2 regions of the Flavobacterium sp. UBA4854 genome follow, and region 1 is predicted to be linked to the other one. Evidence: riboswitches for the same ligand, from Rfam matches in the RefSeq annotation. Region 1 holds a riboswitch; the other holds the start of a gene.
What was found. Region 1 has a riboswitch for cobalamin ahead of B3J44_RS05410 (TonB-dependent receptor plug domain-containing protein). Riboswitches for the same ligand answer to the same signal wherever they lie in the genome.
Positions count from the first base shown of each region.

Region 2: another riboswitch for cobalamin. It lies ahead of B3J44_RS10205 (TonB-dependent receptor); the one in region 1 lies ahead of B3J44_RS05410 (TonB-dependent receptor plug domain-containing protein).

Region 1 is NZ_DHEI01000040.1:32,680-45,381, reverse strand. Features, by position in the region: gene B3J44_RS05440 (ABC transporter substrate-binding protein) at 1-164, opposite strand, end outside; gene B3J44_RS05435 (DUF5522 domain-containing protein) at 259-621, shown strand; gene cobU (bifunctional adenosylcobinamide kinase/adenosylcobinamide-phosphate guanylyltransferase) at 719-1,228, shown strand; gene cobT (nicotinate-nucleotide--dimethylbenzimidazole phosphoribosyltransferase) at 1,342-3,021, shown strand; gene B3J44_RS05420 (adenosylcobinamide-GDP ribazoletransferase) at 3,159-3,944, shown strand; gene cobC (alpha-ribazole phosphatase) at 3,929-4,462, shown strand; cobalamin riboswitch at 4,528-4,736, shown strand; gene B3J44_RS05410 (TonB-dependent receptor plug domain-containing protein) at 4,764-6,617, shown strand; gene B3J44_RS05405 (YncE family protein) at 6,621-7,646, shown strand; gene B3J44_RS05400 (S41 family peptidase) at 7,727-9,187, opposite strand; gene B3J44_RS05395 (RNA polymerase sigma factor) at 9,355-9,864, shown strand; gene B3J44_RS05390 (hypothetical protein) at 9,851-10,312, shown strand; gene B3J44_RS05385 (DUF4252 domain-containing protein) at 10,330-10,857, shown strand; gene B3J44_RS05380 (DUF4252 domain-containing protein) at 10,859-11,398, shown strand; gene yiaA (inner membrane protein YiaA) at 11,548-11,946, shown strand; gene carB (carbamoyl-phosphate synthase large subunit) at 12,251-12,702, opposite strand, start outside.
Region 2 is NZ_DHEI01000071.1:6,708-19,409, reverse strand. Features, by position in the region: partial or broken gene B3J44_RS10270 (DUF11 domain-containing protein) at 1-1,329, opposite strand, end outside; gene B3J44_RS10265 (BamA/TamA family outer membrane protein) at 1,573-2,640, opposite strand; gene B3J44_RS10260 (FAD-dependent oxidoreductase) at 2,751-3,953, opposite strand; gene B3J44_RS10255 (helix-turn-helix domain-containing protein) at 3,984-4,742, opposite strand; gene B3J44_RS10250 (hypothetical protein) at 5,053-5,571, shown strand; partial or broken gene B3J44_RS10245 (transposase) at 5,783-6,229, opposite strand; gene B3J44_RS10240 (hypothetical protein) at 6,360-6,737, opposite strand; gene B3J44_RS10235 (nitroreductase family protein) at 6,997-7,629, opposite strand; gene B3J44_RS10230 (winged helix-turn-helix transcriptional regulator) at 7,738-8,094, shown strand; gene B3J44_RS10225 (MarR family winged helix-turn-helix transcriptional regulator) at 8,096-8,569, opposite strand; gene B3J44_RS10220 (GNAT family N-acetyltransferase) at 8,572-9,057, opposite strand; gene B3J44_RS10215 (hypothetical protein) at 9,184-9,777, opposite strand; gene B3J44_RS10210 (YybH family protein) at 10,013-10,918, shown strand; cobalamin riboswitch at 10,966-11,169, shown strand; gene B3J44_RS10205 (TonB-dependent receptor) at 11,294-12,445, shown strand.

The sequences.
Region 1 (12,702 bases):
ACAATTGAATAGCCATCGTTTTTTACGATCGAAAGTCCAGAAGCAAACTCGATACTTTCTTTGGCAATACTAGATTTTACAACCTCTTGCGCTTCATTTTTTTTACATCCAATTAAGATAAGAAGCACAAAAACGACTGGTAATTTATGGAAAAAATATTTCATATTTTATGTTTTGTATGGCAACAAAGGTAAATCAAATTCTATTTTTTTTGTTTACCTTTATTCGTACAAATTTAAACAAATCGCTTTTTATTTGATGAATGTACCAAAAACAAAAATCTGCTCCAGTTGTGAAACTGCTTTTTTATGTGGCGACACTTCGCCCGAAAATAAGTGCTGGTGTAATGATTATCCACCTATTTTCAATCTATCAGAAGGAGGCGATTGCCTTTGCCCTATATGCTTTAAAGAAGCCTGTGAAGATAAAATTGATGCTTATGTCGAAACTGTAACTCCAAAAAAGGCTCTTAATAACAAGGCCATGTTTTTGCCTAAAAATGATAATTTAATTGAGGGAATCGATTACTACATCGAAAATGGCAACTATGTTTTTAAAGCTTGGTTTCATCTAAAAAGAGGAGTCTGCTGCGGAAATAACTGCCGACATTGCCCTTATTAGAAGTTATGAGTTATAAATTTATGAGTTAGTCTTCCATAATAAATTTATAACTTGGTCAAACTCATAATTCATAATTCAAAACTTATAATTAACAAAAATGATTTACTTGGTAACTGGCGGCGAACGTTCTGGAAAAAGCGGGTATGCTCAAAAACTTGCTTTAGAGCTTTCCGATTCTCCTTTATATGTAGCAACTGCACGAAAATGGGATGCTGATTTTCAAAACCGAATCGATCGTCATCAGAAGGAAAGAGACGAACATTGGACAAATATCGAAAAAGAAAAATATTTAAGTGAAATTGATTTTTCTGAAAAAACTGCCTTAATAGATTGTGTAACGCTTTGGCTGACTAATTTTTTTATCGATACTAAAAATGATGTCGAACTAAGTTTGGAAGAGGCTAAAAAAGAATTTCTTGCCATTGCTAAACATGAAAATGCTAATATAATTATCGTAACAAATGAAATCGGAATGGGAGTTCATGCAGAAACGCACATAGGCAGAAAATTTGTCGAACTGCAAGGTTGGATGAATCAATTTCTTGCAACCAATGCTGATCAGGTTGTACTTATGGTTTCTGGAATTCCGGTTAAAATAAAAGGATAAATTTCAATACAAAAATTCCAAATTGCAAAACATAGTGAGTTTTGCAATTTGGAATTTTTCTTTTTTGGAGCTTGATCTTGGAGTTTGGAATTTAAAAATTGTAATTTTATAGCATGAGTAATTTAGACGATATATTAAAATCCCGCAGAGACACACGCCATTTTACAAACGATGAAGTTCCAGACGAAGTAATTCAGAAAGCTTTACAAGCTGGACATTGGGCGCCTTCTGTTGGGCTTACTGATGCTACACGATATTATCTCATTAAATCGGATGAAATAAAAACGTCTATTAAAAAACTGTTTTTAGATTACAATAAAAAAGCCGAAGAACGCACCGATAATCCAGAACAGAAGGAACTTTACAGATCGCTAAAACTAGAAGCGATCGAAGAAGCGCCAATCGGACTTATTATTGCTTATGATCGCTCCGTTTTAAATCAGTTTACGATTGGAACAATTGGGAGTAACGAAGCAGTAAAATTTAGTTCAGTTTGTGCGGCTCAAAATATTTGGCTTTCGCTTACAGAACAAGGTTACGGAATGGGCTGGGTTTCGATTTTAAATTATTATGAGTTTAAAAAAATACTTGATTTACCCGAAAATATAGAACCGCTTGGTTATTTCTGCATCGGAAAACCGGCCACCAATTATAACAATCAGCCAATGTTGCAACAGTTGCATTGGAAACAAAAATCGGAAGCCCCCATTTGTAATGAAATCAAAGAAATTCATCAAATAAATGTTCCAGATTTTGATTTAAGATCAGAAAATGAAATCAAAAACAAATCTGATTTCAATAAGCGTTTACAAGAAAAAATAGATTCAAAAACAAAACCCGTTGGTTCTTTAGGAATGCTGGAATCTCTAGCTTTTCAAATTGCAACTGTTTTCGAAACTTTGAATCCGAAAATAATAAAACCTAACATTGTTGTTTTTGCAGCCGATCACGGAATTGCCAATCACGGTGTAAGTGATTATCCGCAAGATGTTACTCGCCAAATGGTCAATAATTTTCTAGATGGCGGCGCTGCGATAAATGTTTTTTGCAATCAGAATAATATTGAATTATCAATTGTAGATTCGGGCGTCAATTACGATTTTCCAACCAATGCCAAATTAATCGATGCTAAAATTGCAAAAGGAACTCAATCCTTTTTACATGTTCCTGCAATGAGCGAATCTGAAGTTCGGTTGTGTTTGGATAAAGGAAAATCGATTGTTCAAAATATTGCAAAATCTGGTTCGAATTGTATTGGTTTTGGCGAAATGGGAATCGGAAATACTTCAACTGCTTCTGTTTTAATGAGTATTCTAACAGGTTTTCCTATTGAAGAATGCATCGGAAAGGGAACTGGAGTTGAAAATGAAAAACTGCTTCTAAAACAAAACTTGCTCAAAAAAGCAATTGATAATTATTCCGGTCAAACCGAATTAATATCGCAACTGTCCTATTTTGGCGGTTTTGAAATTCTTCAAATGTCTGGAGCAATATTAGAAGCTTTTGAAAACAAAATGCTAATTCTAGTTGATGGTTTTATCTGTACTATTGCTTATCTGATTGCTTTAAAAATAAATCCGAACATACAGCAAAATGCTATTTTTTGTCATTGTTCTGCCGAAAAAGCACATTCAGAATTATTAAATTATTTAGAAGCAAAACCAATTTTAAATCTTGATTTACGTTTGGGAGAAGGAACTGGCTGCGCTGTTGCTTTTCCGATTTTAAAATCGGCCGAGGCTTTTTTAAATGATATGGCTAGTTTTGAGAGCGCGGGAGTAAGTCGTAAATAAACTACTATTTGTCATTTCGACTGAAAGGAGAAATCACACTAGAAACTCGACAAAGATTGACGATTTTCTTTGCGTAATCTTGTGTGATTTCTCCTTTCAGTCGAAATGACAAACTAAATGGAAAACCAATTATATAAATGAAAAAAGAACTACACATTTTCTTCACCTGTTTAATGTTCTACACCAGAATTCCATGTCCAAAAAACATTACGCATCATCCAGATTATTTAAATAAAGCCACAAGATATTTTCCATTTATTGGATGGATTGTTGGAGGTATTTCTTTTTTAGCTTTTTATCTTTTTTCATTTTTTCTTTCTTCGGAAATTGCTGTTATACTAGCAATTATTGCTTCTATTTTAACCACAGGCGCTTTTCACGAAGACGGTTTTGCGGATGTCTGTGATGGTTTTGGCGGAGGCTGGACTAAAGAAAAAATCTTAATGATTATGAAAGACAGTGCAATTGGAGCCTACGGAGCAATCGGATTGGTTTTGCTTTTTTTACTAAAATTTAAATTGCTTTCAGAATCCGTTTTACTTTTTGCTAATAATATTCTTCTCGTTTTCCTTTTGTTTATTTCTGCTCATTCATTGAGTCGACTTGCCGCAATAAGCATTATTTTCACACACGAATATTCTCGTGATGATGCTTCGAGCAAAAGCAAACCAATTGCAAAACAATATACTTGGAAAGAAGTTTTTGGATCTTTCTTTTTTGGCTTAGTGCCGGTAATTGTATTTTCTTATTTCGATTTGAAATTTCTGCTTGCTATTATTCCTGTTTTCATAACGAGATATTTTCTAGCACGCTATTTTCAAAAATGGATTGACGGTTATACTGGAGATTGCCTTGGCGCAACACAGCAAGTTTGCGAAGTTGTATTTTACTTAAGCATTTTATTTTTATGGAAATTTATCTAGTTCGTCATACCGAAACAGTTTGTGAAAAAGGAATTTGTTACGGACAATCTGATGTAGATATTGCAAAACCATTTGACGAAATTTTCAGCAGAATCATTTCAGAATTACCTCCAGAGGCAATTATCTTTTCTAGTCCATTAAAACGTTGTGTTATTTTAGCCAAGCACATTCAAGAAAACATTAAAACCGTTTCTTATCAGGAAGATGAACGATTAAAAGAGATGAATTTTGGCGATTGGGAATTAAAAACTTGGAATGAAATTCCGTCAGAAGAGCTCAATCCTTGGATGGAAGATTTCGTGAATATCAAGGTTTCAAACGGAGAATCTTTTGTTGAATTACATGAAAGAGTTGGCCATTTTTTGTCGGAAACACTTTCAAAACTAAATCAGCCAACTGTAATTGTCGCACATGCAGGAATCATCAGAAGCATTTTATGCCATCAGAGTTCGCTTCCATTAAAAGACGCCTTCAATAATAAAGTTGATTTCGGAGAAGTTATAAAAATCAGTTTTTAATGCTAATTATTTATAATTTTTCATGAAACATAAAACAAATTTGAATAATCAATATTTTTAACTTTATCTTTGCGACAAATTAAGGTTGTGTTTTTAATTTAAAAAATACATTAAAAGGGAATCAAGTATAATTCTTGAGCTGTACCCGCAACTGTAAGCTAAGTTCAAAAAACGAATGCTTGCTGTAAACTACAAACCACTGTCACGCTCCGCGCGATGGGAAGGTAAACAGCAAGACGCAAGCCAGGAGACCTGCCTTTATAACAAATATCAAACTCTCGGGAAAAAGAGTGAAGAAATTATGACTTTAAAAAGATTTTTTACTTTTTGTTTATTTGTTGTGTGCCAGATTATTTCGGCGCAGAACGATTCTATTACCAGTCTGAAAGAAGTTTTTGTTTCAGATAAGAATTTAAAAACCTATTCGGCTTCACAATCTGTTTTAAAACTGAATGATTCTATAATCAATAAAAATGAGGCGCTCCTTACCGATTTATTGAACTTTAATTCGACTTTATATTTTAAAGAATATGGACGAGGAATGCTTTCTACGGTTTCTTTCAGAGGAACAACTTCTTCGCAAACAGCTGTTATCTGGAACGGAATAAACATTAATTCTCAAATGAACGGAAGTACCGATTTTAATACTATTTCGGGCTCAGATTATAATTCAATAAGTGTAAAAGCAGGTGGTGGAAGCGTAATTTATGGAAGCGGCGCAGTTGGAGGCACGGTGCATTTAAACAACGATTTGTTGTTTTTTAATCGTTTTGAGAATAATTTAAGACTAGATTATGGTAGTTTTAATACAATTGGGATTAATTACAAAACTTCTATTTCAAATAAAAAATGGAGCACCCAAATTGGTTTTTCTAAAAACAGCTCAACAAACGATTATAAATACTTAAATCGCTACACGTGGAGAGGTGAACAGCGATGGAACCAAAATGGGCAATACGATATTATTACGTTAAATGCCAATGTGGGCTATAAATTCAATGAAAATCATATTTTAAAACTATACAGCCAGACTTCAAACACTGACCGTAATACCTCTTTGGTTACAGAATCTGAAACGAAAAGCAAATACATAAATGGTTTTAACCGAAATTTATTGGAATATGACGGAAGTTTTGGAAAACTGAAGACTAATTTCAAAACCGCTTACATTTTCGAAAACTATCAATATTTTGCCGATAATTCTTTAAAAAATTACACATACGGAAAAACGGAGAACTTAATTACTAAGCTTGACGTCGATTATCATTTATTTAAAGAGACACATGTAAACGGAATTGTAGATTACAGTCGAACAAATGGTTACGGAACTAGTTTTGGAAGCCACATTCGTGAAATCAGTTCTGCTGCTTTGTTGGTTAGACAAGATTTTGGCGCTAACTGGAAGAACGAACTTGGGGTTAGAAAAGAATTTACAGACAATTACAAATCTCCAGTTTTATTCAATTTAGGATCTTCTTATAAATTCAATAATTGGTACAATTTAAAACTGAATGTTTCTAGAAACTTTAGAATTCCAACTTACAATGATTTGTATTGGAATCCAGGAGGAAATCTAGACTTAAAACCTGAAAGTTCTTATCAGGGAGAAATTGGTAATGTTTTTACATTCAAAAACCTGACTTGGACACAGAATTTTTATTATATGAAAATTACCGATATGCTGCAATGGGTTCCAGGCGCAAACGGTATTTGGACTCCTAAAAACCAAGATAAAGTAAACAGCTATGGAACTGAAACTATGCTGAGCTGGAAAAAAAGTTATGGCAAAAACATTTTTGCTGCAAATGCTACTTATGCTTACACGGTTTCTCAGGATGAAAAAACTAAAAATCAGATCTTTTTTGTTCCGTTTAACAAAGCAACAGGAGCAGTTTCATATTCCAGAAATAAAATAAGCGCTTATTATCAAATTCTTTACAACGGATTTGTTTACACAAGAGCCGATAATAATCCTGATGAAATCATTAATGATTATACAATTTCTAATGTCGGAATCGATTATGATCTTAAATTTTTAGATTCTTTCAAAATAGGTTTTCAAGTTTTGAATCTTTTAAATAAAAATTACGAAAGTCTAGAAAGCAGACCAATGCCAGGTCGAAATTTCAATATGTATTTAACCTTAAAATTTTAAAATATGAAGTTTAGTAAATTACTTTTAATAGCGTTAAGCATTTCGTTATTCGCTTCTTGTTCAAGTGATGACAACGATGGTCCGAAAGGCGCTTACGACAATGGTTTTTTTATTGTTAATGAAGGTAGTTCAGCTCCTGGAACAGTATCTTTTTCTAGCAATGATTTTAGCATATTTACAAAAGATGCTTATGGAGCAGAAAACGGGTCTGATGTACTTGGTAAATTTATTCAGAATATCTTTTTTGATGGAGACAAAGCATATATTATTGCTGGCGGATCAAACGTAATAAACATTGTAAATCGTTATACTTTTAAGTTAATTACTAAAATTGACAGCGGCTTAGTTAATCCTAGATATGGTGTTATAAAAGATGGTAAAGCTTATGTAACAAATGCAAATTCATACGATTCTGTTACAGACGATTATATTGCTGTAATTAACTTGGCAACTAATGTTGTTGAATCTAAAATTTCATTAAACACAACGGCAAACAGAATTGTAGAAGAAGGCGGAAAATTATACATTACAGATCCAATGGGAACTGACAAACTTTCTATTTACAATCTGAACACAAAAACTTTAGAAACTCCAATAACAATTGGTTCTGGTTCAGATTCTATTGAAGAAGAAAATGGAACTCTTTTTATCTTACGTCCTTCTTTTACTCAAAGCAGCGAAATTATAAAAGTTAAAATCTCTGACAAATCTGTTTCTAAAATTACAATTCCAGAATCTCAAGGGGTTGCTGGGTTTTTAGACATAGAAAACAACCAAGTTTATTATACAGTAGGAAGCTCTGTGTACTCAATTACAACTTCTGCAACAACAGCAGCTACTACTCCGCTTTTTACAGCTAATCCAGAGATTGGATATCTTTACGGATTTGCAGTAAAAAACAACCGTGCTTTCTTTGCTGATGGGAAATTTACTCAAGATAGTAAAGCTTACATCTACAATTTATCGGGAACTCTACAAAAAGAATTGACTACTGGAATAGGTACGAACGGATTCTACTTTAACGATTAATTTTATCCTTAGAATTAGTTTTTGTTTTTTATGGAAAAGGCTTTCATTTCTGAAAGCCTTTTCTATTTATTAGATTTTTATTAAAAATTCTTTGGAGCATTTTGAAAATACATTCCGTGTCTTAATCCGTTTATGATTTTTGAATCTGTTAAATAAGGCAGATCCAGTCCAGAATCATTAGAAATTGTTTTAGCAGTAGATCCCGTAATTTTTGAAATAGCCAAATTAAGCAAAGGCTCAGATGTTTCTCCTAAAACACCATAAGTATCCAAATATTCTTTCTGCGGATAAGTAGGCTGTAAACCTTGAGTATAGTCTCCAAAACCGGCAGAATTTGAGATTTTAAAAACCAAAGGTTGCATTGCATATTTATGATTTGCATTGATTCCTTTTTTAGTAAACAAAGTTTCAGAATCATAAATAGTATACGAACCAACATTTTTACCAGTTGTAGTTTCTCCAATCTGAACTACGTTAATATAAGGTGCTAATCCATTAATAACCAATTCACTTGCAGATGCTGTACTTGCAGTGGCAATAATGTAAACCGTACTTAAATTTAAACTGTTTAAAGCTTTACCATCAATATTATTTACAAATCTGTAATTCAGACTTTCTAAATCATCAGCAGTCATATCTTTCATCCACTTTGTGTTAAACTGCGTTTTAGCAAAAACCTGATTATCAAATTGCCCTGTAATCAAACTAGCAAGTCTAATTGCTGAAGGCACGGCTCCTCCTCCATTATATCGAAGATCTAGAACTAAATCGGTAACTCCTTGTGTTTTCAATTCGCCAAAAGCCTGATTTAATTTATCGTCATAGCTTGAATAAAACCCATTATACATTAAATAACCTATTTTATGACCTCCAGAAGGAATCACTTTGCTAATTAAAATCGGGTTTTCTTCTAAAACAGTTTTTGTCAAATCAACCGATTTTCCATTCAAAACATAACCGCTACCATTATAATCAGCCAAGTTTAGCGTATAGCTGTCCTTATTGAACAATAAATCTTGATAATTAGAAACAGTAAGTTTTACTCCATTCACACTTGTAAATAAATCACCGCGTTTAATTGCTTTAGCCGAAGCATCTGAATTTGGAATAATATATCGCACAAAACCTACCACATCATTCGACCCTGAAGATACGCGACTCAATCTAAAATCGACACCATTATTTTTTGTGACACCGCTTAGTTCCTGTTCCAAAACAGTATAATCTTCAACAATCCAGCTGAAACGATCAATTGCGTCTCCATTTGGATATTTACTTACCGGTTTGTTCAATAAAGCTTCAAATAAATCTTCGGGCTTAGAATACCCTCTTAAGAACTGATTAAAATCGGGTTGCAGATTACGGCCATCGGCTAGATTTGGCACATCTTGTTGCCATAAATAGACTTCATTTAATCCTCTCCAAATAAAATTATTAATCTGTAAGTCTGCTGGAGCTGCAACATCATCCTGATCTTCACAAGATTGCAAGGAAAATGCGAATAAAAAGAGAAAAAGAACGCTCTTTAAAGTTGTTTTCATATCGTGTAGGTTATCTATATTATGAATAACGTAAAAGTAGTATCTTTAGTTTTAGCTTCATCGATCAAGCAGTATTTTTTTATATAAAAAATATTTTCTTTTTTGTTGTAACAAATATAATTACACCTCGTCTTGAATATATAAGCTAACGATTAACCATCAGATTAATGAACCAAGTTGTATTTATAGAATTAATAAATCCTTTTAAAGACAAAGTTTTTCGTCTGGCAAAAAGATTGCTTACAAGTACTGAAGAGGCAGAAGATGCAACTCAGGAAGTAATGGTAAAATTATGGAACAAAAAAGACAATTTAGAGAACTATAATAGCGTCGAAGCATTGGCAATGACCATGACCAAAAATTATTGTCTTGATCAATTAAAATCTAAAAGAGCCAGTAACCTGCAGATTGTTCATAATAATTTTACCGATCGGCAGCCACAATTGGATAAAAAACTAGAAGATCAAGATAGTTTAGAATGGGTCGAAAAAATTATAAATGAAATGCCAGAACAACTGCAATTATTAATTCAGCTTCGGGATGTAGAACAATATGAATTTGAAGAAATAGCCAAAATCGTAAATATGAACGAAACGGCAATACGAGTGGCGCTTTCGAGAGCGAGAAAAAAAATTAGAGAATCAATGACAAATACACACCTTTATGGAACTAAATAAAATAGAAGAGATATTAGAAAAATACTTTCAGGGAGAAACTTCTATTGCCGAAGAAAATCAATTAAAAGAATATTTTTCTTCATCCAATGTTGCGCAGCATTTGGAGCAATACAAACCTATGTTTGGCTATTTCTCTCAAGCAAAAGAACAAAAATCAACGTATGAAATTCCACTACAATCTAAGAAACGCAATGTAGCGTGGTTATCGATTGCGGCATCAGTTGTTGTTTTGCTAGGAATTGGAACCTACTTTTTTATGAGCGAGCAAAAAGATACAACTGCAATAGCTTCGCAAACAGAATTAGGAACCTATAATAATCCTGAAGAAGCCTTGAAAGCTACGCAAAAAGCTTTGGCCTTATTATCAACACATGTTAATGTAGGTATTGAAAGTGTGCAATACATTAACGAATATGAACAATCAAAAAACAAAATTTTTAAACAGTAATTAAACAAAAAATAGTCATGAAAAATTTCATTATAACTTTAGTATTCGCATTTGTTACCACAACTTTTTATGCACAAGGCGCTTTTGACAAATTTGACGGTCAAGATGATGTGACTTCGGTAATTGTAAATAAAAAAATGTTTGATTTAATGAGTAAAGTAAAAGTTGACGCTTCTGATAAAGAGACGCAACAATATATTGCCCTAATCAAAAAGTTAGATTACTTAAAAGTCTTTACCACTAAAAACCCAAAAATCGAAGCCGATATGAAAGCTACTGCCGATAAGTATGTAAAAACTGCTGGTTTAGAAGAATTAATGCGTGTAAATGATAGCGGGAAAAACGTTAGAATAATGGTAAAATCTGGAGCTACAGACACTCAAATAAAAGAGCTTTTAATGTATGTTGACGGTGCAAAAAACGATGAAACTGTTTTATTATCTTTAACTGGTAATTTTGATTTAAACGAAATTTCAGTATTAACAGATAAAATGCAACTTCCTGGAGGAACAGACTTAAAGAAAGCTTCTAAAGGCAAAAAATAACATGAGAACAAATATTTTCATCATAGCAGTTACAGCTCTCCTAACATTAGGAAGCTGTAATTCTGAACCAACATTACAAAAATATTTTGTTGAAAATTCAGAGAAAAAAGATTTCATAGCATTAGATGTTTCGCCAACTATTCTAAATGTTGATCAAACGTCTTTATCAGCAGAACAAAGTAAAGCTTTAAACTCATTTGACAAAATGAATATTCTCGCTTTTAAAGCCGACCAAAACAATCAGGCAGAATTTGAAACAGAAAGAAATAAAGTAAAAGCCATATTAAAAGATCCGAAATATCAAGAATTAATGAAAATTGGTTCTGGCAAAGACGGTGCTTCTGTAAGCTATGTTGGAAGTGATGACAATATTAAAGAGTTTGTTATTTTCGCCAACAGAAAAGAAAATGGCTTTGCAGTAGTTCGTGTTTTAGGAGAAAATATGAATCCGAATAATATTATGACTTTAATGTCTGTTTTACAAAAATCTAAAATAGACATGGAACAGTTAAAACCCTTAGAACAATTGCTTAAAAAATAAAATCATCTTACTTTTTAAATGAGAAAAGCTCCATAATTGGAGCTTTTTCTTTTTTTCTATTTGAAAGATTTTACTGAGCAAAACAATTGCTATTTGTTTTGTCCTGAATCTAATTTAATTATATTTGCTTCTTACCAAAATAATAAATTATGATACAAAAAACATCAAATGCCTTTATCGCGGCATCTTGGGTTGCCCTTGGAGCAGGAACAGTTGGCTTTATTGTTGGACTTGCCAGAGCTGAAATGCTTTTAAACGAAAAAGGATATTATTTCACTGTTTTAATGTTCGGACTTTTTGCCGTTGTCTCTTTACAAAAAAGCGTAAGAGACCGATTAGAAAAACTTCCTGTTACTGATATTTATTACGGAATTTGCTGGTTTGGAACATTATTATCAATCGTTCTTCTAGTTGTTGGATTATGGAATGCAACGATTCTTCCAAGCGAAAAAGGTTTTTATGCCTTTGCCTTTCTACTAGCATTATTTGGTGCCATTTCAGTACAAAAAAATACAAGAGACAACATGAACTTTAATCAAAACGAATAGGATTTATAATTAAAATACTAAAGGGGCTGCTTCAAATACTGAGACAGCCCCTTTGTTATTTTATCCTTTTAATGAAACACAACTTTAACTTTGTATTTTTATATCTAGCTTTCATTCCGTAGGAATGTCTCATCGGTAGAAAAAAAACAGCTAATAGCAATATTTACGTTCCGTAGGAACGTAACAACGACAACAACACAATATTTCTACTACCAACAAAATGTTCCTACGGAACATCAAAACGTATAAAACAAAAAAAGCTCCAATGAAAATTGGAGCTTTTCTTTTATATTAAAATCTGAGATTATTTACTCAAATACATTTTTCTTCTAGAGTACAATTCGTAGAATTGATCATCTTTTAAGTCATCAATAAACAAGATGCTTTCTCCTGTCGATTTCATTTCTGGCCCTAATGCTTTGTTTACGTTCGGGAATTTGCTGAAAGAGAAAACTGGTTGTTTAATTGCGTATCCTTTTAATTGTGGATTGAAATCAAAGTCAGTCACTTTATTATGACCTAACATTACTTTTGTAGCGTAGTTTACATAAGGCTCTCCGTAAGCTTTTGCAATAAAAGGAACTGTTCTTGAAGCTCTTGGATTTGCCTCGATGATGTAAACCGTATCATCTTTAATCGCAAACTGAATATTGATTAAACCTACAGTTTTTAAAGCTCTAGCAATTTTATGCGTGTGGTCTTTAATCTGCTGCATTACAAATTCTCCTAAGTTGAAAGGAGGCAATGTTGCGTTAC
Region 2 (12,702 bases), on a different contig from region 1:
TTGATTTACTCCAGTTCCTGTTACAGTAAGTGGAATAGTAAATACAGTTGCATTACAGCTTCCAACCATATCATCGCCATTATTGGCCACAATAGTTCTTGTAGCTCCGTTATATTCTACATGGTAGTCTTTAGTAAAAACACAACCTGTATTGTTATTGGTAAGTGTATATCTAAATGTATATGGATCACCAGCATCAGATATATTTGTAACTAATGTGGTAGGGTTTGTTGGCGAAACAATCACAGCGCCAGGATCTCCAGCTATTTGTGTCCATTGAACAGTCTCACCGGCATATAAAGGAGTTTGTGCTACTAAAGTTACTTGATTAATATTGTTGTCGCAAAAGAAAATATTTTCATCGCCACCAGGAAGAGTCGTAACATCTTGTGTCGCGGCAGGAACATTAATTACAACTGTATCATTACCAGAAGCACAAGGACCAGTTACAGTCCATCTAAAAGTATAAGTTCCCTGTACAAGATTTGAAACTCCTGTATTATTAGCGCTAGGATTGGCAATTGTTGGCGTATTTGGACCACTTACAAAAGTCCATTGCCCATTTTGTCCATTAAGTCCGCAACCTCCATAAGTTGCATTAAGATTGGTGCTTTGTGTTGTAGTATAACAATTGCTAAGCGTTTGATCTGGTCCAGCCGAAACGGGTTTAACACCGCCATAATTGGTTACAGTTATTTGCGAAGTAGTTCTACAGCGCTGGCCTGGAGCATATTCAGGACCTTCAATAACCCATTGAAGCGTTGTAACACCGCAACTCGTAGAAGGCAAAGTTATAGTTGAGGTTGGCAGATTCGGAAAATTAATTACTACCCCGGCATTGTTAGCTCCGACGATTTCCCAATGACCAGTTTCTCCTGTATTTTGAGGGGCATTTGCCGTAATAGATAAATTTCCAGAACTATTTGGACAGCTTGTTATGTTGCTTCCTGCAATTGCAGTAGTAATAGGTTTAACATTTACAACTTTATCCTGATAAGCTGTAATTCCGTCTGAACAGGTTGCGCTATATCTAAAAATATAGGTATTTCCTCCTGTGTAGCCAGAAACGGTTGTGCTTGGGCTTGTTGGTGAATTAATAGTTACTGCTGGACCAGAGATTTGAGTCCATTTGACTGTGCCAATAATAGGACTAGGATTGTTTCCAGTTAAAACCATTGCATCGGTTGCGCAAATGGTTATATTCAATACTCCGGCGTTTACAGTACAGTTTTGTGCATTTGTTTGAAAAGTGAGAAAAATTAACAATGCAGCAAAAGCTAGTTTTTTTGATAAAGTGCAGATTCTCCAAGAAAAATAAAATTGTGCCATAAGCAATCAGGAATAGAAAGGAGGCAAATTAATGTTTAACCGCCTTAAATTAATAAATTGATTTTGAGCATTAATTAGTTAAGATTTTTGAATATATCTGGGGATACTCAAATTTAAAGAAAGATAGCCTTGAAATTTTTTTTTCGATGTTGCATATTATAAAATGAAACAAGAAAACAGAGGATGAAACAATAAAAAAGCCCTAAATCTTAGACTTAGGGCTTTTTAAATAATTTTTTAAAACTAGAAAGCTTCGCCGATTCTGAAATAAATTCCCCAATCTCCTTTTCCGACTGCACCATCTAAACCAACATTAAATTTTGATTTTTTGAACGGATTGTATCGATAACCAACACCGCCTCCAGGATACATTTTCCAATCAAAGCTTGGAGTATCAGAACCATAAATAGTGGCGATACCAAAAAAGCCAACCAATCCCATTTTCTTTCCAAAGTTGTATCGGTATTCGCCTTGAATATCCATTAATCCTGCTCCTCTATATTTTCCTTCAGAATAACCGCGAATATCCGTTCCTCCAATAGTGCTTTGCTGTTCAAATGCAACATTTCCAAGTCCGAATTTTCCAAAAACACGAGCTGCAATAACATCTTTATTATCTCTAGTTGGAATATATCTATTGGCTTGAAAGGATATTCGATTTGATGCCAGTTCGTTATCTAAAAATTTTGGATACGTAGACCAATCCAGTTTAATTTTGTATCCTATCGTTGGATAATAAACGGCATCTCTAGTGTCAAATAATAAGTTTACAACTAAAGCATTACTATGTGAAACCGACGAAGGAGAAACATTATCCTCGTATACTGTATTGTAGTGTGCATAAGTATAAGAAAGTCCGCCATAAAACTTCCCGACAATTTTGCGCTGGCCGCCCAAACTAAAAATAGTTGTTTTGGTTCCGTAATCGTAAAAATCAGGCTGATCTATATCATCAATATAAAATTGAGAATTTTGATTTCCTGTAAAAAAGAAAAACTTCAAACGCCATTTGTCCTCATTCAAGTACCATTTATTAAAGAGAGCCAAAACATAAGATTTATTGGTCGTATAAATAGCCGACATTCCAGATAATGATTTAGGAGAAATAGTATCATTATGATTGACTTTGTACATTGCCATTGGAATAACCCCAAACATAAAATCAAGATTTCTATTGTAGCTCAAATAAGGCATTACTCTAAGTTCGATTTTCTTCTCTTTTGCTTTTTTTGGAACAGAATCGGTTATTTTTTGTCCGAAAGAAGAAGAAATAAAACAAGTAAAAAAGAGTAGGAGTAGAAAATGCCTCATGGTCTAAATTTGTTTAGTGAAACTTATATTAGATGTATAAATAAGTAAATAACACTTTTCGGGTACTTGTAAATTTAATTAAAAAATGTAAGTGATTGAAATAAAATAAATTAGGATTTGGTGGTTTGATTAAATATAGAAGCCAGTTTTTCTAGAGCATCTTTAGCATGAAGTTTTTCACCGTTTTTCAAAGTATTTTCTAAAGCCTTTGCTGCTCTTTCGAGCATTCGTTTTTCAAAATGAGAAATCGCCGTTTTTAAATCAGAAAACTGATTATTAGTTAAGAGATCAGCCAATTCAACAGCATCGAGCATGGCCAAATTAGCACCTTTTCCAGCAAAAGGAGGCATTCTATGTGCTGCATCGCCTATAATAGTTACATTTTCTTTCGTTTCCCAAGACTGATTCTGAGAAAAATAATATTGCGGACGAGGTATGAAATACAATTCTTCACTCATAAAAAGTTCATGCCAATCAGAACTCCAATCTTGATAAATTTCTTTAAACCATTCAAAAATTTTCTGATTGTCTTTAAAATCTAGATCATTTTCTGAAATCCAATTTTCAAGAATTTTACTGCTGAGCAGAAACATTAAAGAACCGTCTCCTTTTGTTCCGTACATAATGGTTTGTTCGTTTCCTAAAGCCAGAACCTTTCCACCTTTTGAAAACTCAAAAAGATTAGGCGCATTTTTCTTGGCATTATAAATTGTTCCTTCAATCATTGTAATTCCAGAATAAATAGGTTTAAGTGTGCTTACATAAGGACGAATTTTAGAATTTGCCCCATCTGCACCAATTACCAAATCGGCATAAGTGTTTATTCCATTTTTAAAGAACAGTCTCCAGCCATTATTTTCTTTTTCCATAGAAAGAAATTGACTATCCCAAACCATAGTTTCAGGCTTAAGCGAATGCAATAAAATGGCTCGAAGCTCTGAGCGGTCTATTTCTGGACGAGGTTTTGAAATATCCTGAAGCGAATCCTTATTAGGGTCTGTAATTTCTTTAGAAGAAGTTTTAGTAATAGAATGCTCGTCAAACTTTAATTCTAAATTTTGATTCACAATGCGGGCTTTACTGGCATTTGGACGAATATTTTTATAGAATTCATCTAATAAACCTCCTTTTTCCATACCTATTAAACCTGAATCGTCATGCAAATCTAAAGGAGAACCTTGTACACGAACTTTTGAGTTGAGGTCTCTTTCGTATACTTTTACATTTATATTCTGTAGTTGTAAAAGACGGGCCAAGAGTAATCCGCCCATTCCGCCGCCAACAATGGCAACGTGTTTATTTTCTAGTAACATAGTTTTGTATTTAAAATCTATGTTGCAAAATTATTGTGATGAAAGAGCCGATAATAGTATAAATCGGTCGTTTTTGTTTTGAAATAATTCTTTTGGAAGCGAACCCGAAATTTTCTTGATCTCTTTAATAAAATGCGTCTGATCGGAAAAATTCTCTTCTGGAAAAAGTTTACCTTTTGCAATATGTTCCAATGAAGCACGAAAACGAAGTATGGAACAATATCCTTTTAATGAAATTCCAAAATACTGATTGAAATACCTATTAATCTGACGGCTGCTCCAGTTAGATTGTTCTGATAATTCTTTTACAGTCATTGCACCATGAGTTTCATAAACAAGACCAAATAGTTTTTGCTTTCGAGTATCGACTTCCTTTATTAATAAGGAGTCGATTTTTGAAGCAGCTTTTTCGCAGAACAATTCAAAATTTTCCAAATCATGCTCTTCAAAATCCCAAAAGCCAGATTCGAGTATTTTTCCTGAATTTAAAAGAGATGCAATACTTTCGTGAAAAACATATTCAGCAGCAAGAAGTTTAAAGCTAATAACAAACGTTAAGCTTTTAGCTGGAATTATTCCTTTTTCATACTGTTGAGTTCCTAAACCCAGAAGCCTGATTTGAAAAGGATTTTCAGCTGTTTTTATAAACGATAAATCAATTCGTCCGTCTGGAAGACCAATTGTTTCCAGTTTTTCATCCGATTTATTTTCCATACACCAAAAACTATCCACAAAATCTGAAAGGTTTTTGTTGGGTTTGATGTATTGATAGGATAAATCGTGATGCATTTGATCAAATTTTAAAGTGAAATTAAACAAAATGTACTTTATTTCTATTAAAAGTATCGCTCATAGAAAGCTTATAAGAGACTTTGTAATTCGATAAAAAGTGTGATAAAAAACTTAACATTGGGTAAGTTGTTGTTTTTTAGTATCTTAGATGGTGTTTTTTCTTGCGATGAAAAACTTAACATTGGCGAATGTCTTTTTCAATCTATCTTTGTTTATTATTTTTTGATGTTAATTTAATGATTTAATAACATTAAAAATTAGTTTAATTCAAAATAAATTTAATCAATTTCTTAAAATTAACAGAATAATGGCAAAAGAAATACTTGTTGATGAAATCAATCAGGAGGCAGAAGCTGTTTCGGTTATCTCAAATGACGAAATCGAGCAAAAAGAGACTCCAGTTCTAGAATCTGCTGAAACTCCAGAAGTAAAACCAAAACCTAAAAGAGCTCCAAAAAAAGCAGCGGAAAAAGAGGATAATACGGTAGAGGAAGCAGTGCAAGAATCAACACAAATAGAAGAAATTTCATCTGAGGCTGAAGAAGAAACATCTGAAGAAAACGAAAATCAGCCAAAATCTAAAAAGAGTAAAAAAATGAAAGAAAAAGAAAAGGAAAAAGAGAAAAAAGAGAAAAAGAAAAAAGCTGTTGCTAAGAAAAAAGAAAAAGCAAAAGACAAAAAGAAAGAGAAAGCTAAAAAAGCAAAACTAAAAGCTAAAGCTAAAAAGAAAGCAAAAGCGAAAAAAGCTAAGGATAAAGCAAAAGCAAAAAAAATCGCTAAAAACAAAGCGAAAAGATCTAAAGCTAAAAAGAATAAGAAGAAATAATAATTGTGAATAGTGAATGGTTAATTGTAAATTTTTCCAAAGCAATATAACAATAAAATTATAAAGCCACAGATTACAGGATTAGCACTGATTTAAAATCATTTTAATCTTGTAATCTGTGGCTTTTTTATTCAAAAGTTTTTTCATCTCACATCTCACATCTCACATTTCACATCTCACATTTCATATCTCACCATCATTCAGTTTTTGCTTTTTTTTTCTGCATGGCAAGTTTATCTATTTTCTGAAGAAATTCGGGGTCAAATTCAGAGTAAGCTCTTAATCGGTATTTTTCGTCTCTAATTTTCATTACCAAACGAATTTTTTGCACCATCAACCAAATAGGTTCATATCTTTTGTGTCCTAGTAAATATTGAATTTTAAGTATTGACATTCTTCTATGCGAAAGAGTCATTAATTCAATGCAGATCATCCAATACCGAATTGGAAGATTAGAATTTTCCATTACAGTTCCAGATCGAAGACTTGTACGGCTTCCGCATTTACGGCATTGAAATTTTAAATCATTCTGTCTGAAAGAATGCTCATCATGTCCACATTTTCTGCATAAAAGCCCATTCTCCAAACGTTTGTTTTTGAGCTCTTCAATACAGGTTGCCTCATCAGAATATTTTTCAAAATAAGCGCGTAATTCCATTTATACAATTCCTCATTTGTTTTTCGAAATATAGAATATTTTGAAGAAACGAAGGACAAACTGCAATAAAAAATAAAAAGGAATACTTCAAGCATGAAATATTCCTTTTATTGTGGGGGGGCAAATGGTGTTATAATTTAGCTACAATTTCTTTTTTGTACTTATTAAGGATAGATTTTGTCATACCTAAATTAGCTTTTGTAGAATCTACCGCTAGGTAAATAAAATATTCCTGATTATCAGAAACATCAATAATGTGAATTTGAGAACTTAATGTAATCATGATATTGTCAATAACCTGACCATTTAAATTCAATGCTTTAATAGCGCTCATTTTTGCTTTAACTACCTCAAGGTTGTAAGCCGATGCCAATTCTGGATCAAAATCTGCAACTGCAGACTGTGAATAGTATGACATGCCGCTAGCGATTTCAGCAACAGATACTGCGATGAAACCTGGGACGTTTTTTTTTAGGTCTTCCCCAAATTGCGTTAAGAAATCAGACATAGTTCTTAGAATTTAATTAGAATGAATTGTTTTGGATATAAGCAAAATTAGCTATACAATATTATTTAATTATCCGTAATGCGTACCTATTTTTTGCAAATAATAAAAAAATAACACAGCTTTAATAAATTCAAGTTTTCATTTCGTTTATTCGAATCTTGTTTGAATTTGAAAATGAAATATTTAAAACAAAAATGCTTCTGAAAAAGCACTATTATGGTGCCATTTCAAAAGCATTTTTTAAGCAAAAATTAATTTTTTATTTAATTTCTGTGATAAAATCTTCTTGCGGAGTTCTAACTTTTTTCATGTTTACCAACCAGTCATTTTCATGATCTCTATATCCTAGAGGTAAAACCAAAACGCTTTTTAGACCAAGTTCATTTAATCCTAAAAGTTTATCTACTTCAGCAGGAATAAAACCTTCCATTGGTGTTGCATCTACTTCTTGTTCAGCAGCTGCAGCAATCGCTACACCAAACGAGATGTATGCTTGTTTTGCAGCGTGGTTAGCATGCCATTCTTGTCCAAGAGGTTCGTACATTCCCCAAAGTCTTTGTTTGTACTCATCCATTGCATTAGCAGGAATTCCTCTTTCTGCAATTGTTCTATCAAATACAGCAGAGATTCTGTCTAAGCTGTAACCATCCCAAGCAGCCCAAACCAAAACGTGAGAAGCATCTGTAACTTGGCTTTGGTCAAAACTTACCGCTCTAATTTTGTCTTTTAAATCTTTGTTTGTGATAACAAAAATCTTGTAAGGTTGCAATCCAGAAGAAGAAGGTGCAAGTTTTGCTGCTTCAAGAATATAATCTACTTTTTCTTGCGGAACTGCTTGTCCGTTCATTTTTTTTGTAGCATAACGCCACTTTAGTGCATCTATTAAGGCCATTTTTCTTTATAAATTAAAAATTGTATTCAAATGTAAACACTTTAAGTGTATTTTTGTCATCCAATTACCAAAAGTAACTGTAACATCGAGGTAACTTAACAATACAACATGCTGAAAGAACCAGAACACGATCAGAAAAAATGCGCACAGCACATTATGGCAGTGCATGATGCAATGTATATTTTAAACGGAAGATGGAAAATCTCTATCATTGCATCACTTTGCTTTAATAGGCTAAGATTTACCGATTTATTAAAGGAGGTTGAAGGAATTTTTGGAAAAATGTTAAGCCGAGAATTGAAAAATCTAGAAGAAAACCAGTTAGTTACAAGAACTGTTTTAAATACGCAACCTATAACTGTTGAATATGAGCTGACAGAATATGGGCATACATTAAAAGAAGTAATCGATTCTCTTGCAAAATGGGGACACAATCACAGAAAAAAGATTACAGGCAAAGAATAATCTAGCTTTTAAGTTCTGAAATTCTCTGAAAAAAACCTTGCGTTGCTAACTTTTGCTCTGCTTCTTCAATAGCTTTCAAAAGATTGTTCTGATTATCTGCAATTTCGTTTAAAGCATTTTTCATTATCATCCACACTGGCTGCATTTTTAATACAAGCTCTTTTCCTTTGGCAGTAAGAACAATCAATCTTTTGCGTTCGTCCAATTTGTCTTTTTTCGAACTAATGATTTTTTGCTTTTCTAATTCCTTCAATAAACTTATAGTTGACGGATGGCTATAACCAATTTCACTTGCAATTTCGACAACACTCAGCATTTCTTTGATATGGAGCGTGTAAATTACAGGAAACCATTTTGGTTCAAAATCTATGTCGAAAGATTTATAGACTAATGCACCGTCTTTGCGAAGTTGTTCGCTCAGACGTTGCAACCGCGTTGATATGGCTAATATTCCAATTTCGTCAATTATATTCATTTCTATTGATTTAGTTTTAAATGACAAAATACATTGTCGGGCCTCATTAACGGAAAATCTGTTGGGAGCGTTTCTTTTGGTATCGTTACAAAATTATTTTTTTCATAAAAACGTAAAGCAGCTTGTAACAGTGTAACCGTTCCTAAATATAAGTCTTTAATTCCTTTTTCTTTGCTATAAGCAATTAGTTGTTCTAATAATTGTTGGGCGATTTGAAATTCTTTTCCTCGATATTCTTTTTTTACGAACATTTTTCTGATGGCTCCAGCTTCAGAATTGAATTTTACCAAAGCGATTGTGCCTACTAATTTTTCTTCTATAAAAGCGCCAAGAAAAATTCCGCCTGGTTTATAATAGAAATTCTCAATATCCAATAAATCTGGCTGATCTTCTAGAGTAACAGGAACATTAAATTCTTTTTGCTGAATGTTTAAAATCAAATCTACGATTTCATTTTCGTACTTATTTTGTATAGGCTGGATTTGCATTTATCTTGTAAATTAAATATAGGTACAAAACTACGTAGTTAACTACATATATACAACAAAAAAACTGCTGAGATCAGCAGTTTTAAATGTTTTTTATGATTTCAAACGATTTCTGTTAGAAAGATTTTACTCTTTAACCAAGACAATAACTGCTTTGTATCCCGTTCCAACATTCCATTCACTTGACGAAATAACCTGACCTTTATCGTCATAAACTTTAAATTCAGCTGTATTTGGAGAGGCAAAACCTTCGTTTAATGCTTCAATGTCAATTTTGTTGATTCCTTTTACCAAGTTTATTTTTACGCTTTTAAAGTCGCCAGTTAAAAATACTTCGGGTTCGATTACTTTGTCGTTTAAATATACTTTTACTTTATCGCCGTCTACAAAAGCTGCATCGCGATACATAATAGTTGATGTAACCGCTGTAGTGTTGAAATTGCCTAAAAATTGATTTCTTCTATAAAAAATGCCTTCAACATTAGCCTCTGGTTTGTATAGATTTTGATCTTTAAACAATTCGTCTGGATTAACTTGTAACGGCGCAGGTTTCTCAATAGGAGCAGGCGCGTTTTCTTTTGGCGCTGCTTCTTTAGGAGGAACAACTTCTTTTTTTGTGGCGTCTTTTGCCGGAATAGGCTTGAATTTATTATCAATTTCCTGTGCAAAACTGTGCAGTGAAAAAGAAATAAAGGCAATTATAAAAAATATTTTTTTCATCTTTTGTATATATTAATCTTGAAGGGTTGATGTAAAGATTAGATGCATCGTAATCTTTTATATAAACATTTTATAGAACTAATTATTGCCCAATAAGATGCAATTTTTCTAAAAATTAACTTTATATTTTATAAAAACAGGTTTCGGCTGAAGCAGTTTTTAAATGCAATTTTAGGTTTTTAAAATTTTGATTATCAATGTTGTATCTTTATGTTTTAATCAAATGTAATAAGATATGATTAAGTTAAGTTTAGCCTTTCTTTTTTTTGTAGTTAGTGTTTTTTCTCAAGAAAATAAAACAGACTCAGATGTTAGAAAACAAATTGAAGATTATAATGCTGCTTTTGCGGCTGCCTTATTTGAAAACAATAAGGACATGATGCTAAAATTCTATACAGATCAATCTGTGTTAATGCCAGAACATAGTAGGCAAAGAGTTGGAAAGAAGATGATTGCGGCGTTTTATGAACAATGGTTAGATCAGGCAAAAGTCAATTCTTTTCAAAAGACTATTTTAGAATTGCAGGATTTTGGAAATTATATTCTAGAAATAGGAAATTTTACTGAAAACCTGCACTTAAAAGACTTAAAACCGTACGCTTATTTAGGAAAATATATGGTTTTATGGAAAAAAACGTCTAAAAATAAAATGACTATCGCAGCAGAAATTTGGGGCGCTAATAGCTATTTTGATGATAGATTTATTCCTGAAATTGATGACACAGCCGTTCCTTTAACAAAAGAGTACACTTCGTCAGATAAATTGATTAATGAGGTAATAGAAAGAAACGGTTCTATTAAAAATTTGGTTCAGAATAGACTGGGAGCAGAGCATGCTAAAATATTCACGCCAGATGCGATGTATTTAACGTACTATACGCCAATTCTTTCTGGAGAAAAAGATATTACAGCTTATTTTACAGAGCATGAAAAACCTGGAACTTTAAAAATTGAACAAATTTCCATTCAGACTTCGGGAGTTATTGTCACAAAAAAGGCCATTGTAGAATTTGGATTTTATAATGTCGATTGGCGTGACGGAACCAACCACGGAAACGTTAAAGGAAAAAGTATAAACGTCTGGAAAAGAAACGAAAAAGGAACGTTAATGCTTTTTAGACAAATGGTAAATCATGATTAAAAACTAAAAAACCGACTTCTAACTTGCAGACGCCATAGTTGAGTTATATCTTTGCGACTGATTTTGGTCTGTTTTTTCAATTCAGAAAAAGCAGTTAAAAGGGAATCAGGTGTAAATCCTGAACAGACCCGCTACTGTAAGTTCTATACAAGTCTTTAAATAGTACTAATGCCATTGTCCCGCTTTGCAGGGTGAGAAGGCCGTTTAAAGATAGAATAAGTCAGGAGACCTGCCACGATCACATAGTTTAAAACTTTCGTGGTATGAAGTTGATGACAAGATAATGACCTGCTATTTAGGATAGTTGGCCTATTTCTATGTTTTTGTAATTACTGCATCACGCAAAGTTTATTTAATAAAATCGTGATGTGTAATTTGAAGAAAACTTTATTTTCTGTTTTTATAGTACTTGTTCCTTTTTTGCTTCATTCTCAAGCGGCGACTGATAGTTCGCGGGTTTTAAAAGAAGTTATTCTAAAAGGAAAACCATATCAGGAAGTAATTCCTGTACAAAGTCTTTCGGGCGTTCTGCTCGAAAATCTTTCCAGTCACAATGTTGCCGATGCGCTTCGCTACTTTGCAGGAACTCAAATCAAAGATTATGGCGGTGTCGGCGGACTCAAGACGGTTGATGTCCGAAACATGGGAACGCATCATGTTGGTGTTTTTTACGACGGAATTCAGCTAGGAAATGCTCAAAACGGCGTAACCGATTTAGGAAAATATTCGCTTGACGACATGGAATCATTAACGATGTATAATGGACAGAAAAGCGAAATCTTTCAGTCGGCAAAAGACTTTGCATCAGCTTCGACTATTTATTTGCGAACCAAACGCCCTGTTTTTACAGGCAATAAAAAAACAAATCTGCTGGTTCGTTACAAAACAATGTCTATCAATTATCATGATCCTTCTTTTAGATGGGAACAAAAGCTGAGCAATAAAGTCAGCATGAGCGTAAGTTCTGAATACATTAAGTCGAATGGACAATATAAATTTAGATATAAAAGAAAAAATCAGGATGGAAGTATTGCCTACGATACTACTGCTACACGATGGAACAGTGATATAGAAGCATTCCGATTTGAATCTGGACTTTATGGAAAAATAAACAAAGGAACTTGGGATGCCAAAGTCTATTATTATGATTCTGAACGCGGTGCACCAGGTGCCATTGTAGAAAATAAGTTTAAAGACGGTTTTAGACAATTTGACAAAAACTTTTTCGGACAATCTTCTCTAACAAAAGATGTTTCAGAAAAATATAAATTCCAGCTAAAGGGAAAATTTGCTTACGATTATACGCATTATATTGCTCGAGATACCACAAATGTTTTAGGAGAAACCGTAACCGAAGGCGCGCAATCTGATGATAGTTATTATCAGCAGGAAGCTTATTTTTCGGCGGTTAATATGTACAGCATTTTGCCAACTTGGGATGTCTCGCTGTCGACCGATTTCCAGTACAATAAATTAAATGCAACTAGAAGAGGCATTCAGACACAGTTTTCTTTTCCGCAGCGTTAAACCGCTTTAGTTTCTCTTGCCACTTCGTATCGATATGAAGGTTTTAAAGTTTTAGGAAATGTACTCGCAACCCGCGTCATTGAAGAAGTAAAATACAATGCCAAAGCACCCAACAAAACCGAATTTACTCCTGCTATATTTTTAGGCTACACACCATTTAAGAAATATGATTTCAATTTAAGAGCTTTTGCAAAACGAATATTCAGAATGCCAACATTCAATGATTTGTATTATACAATGGTTGGTTCAAGCACTTT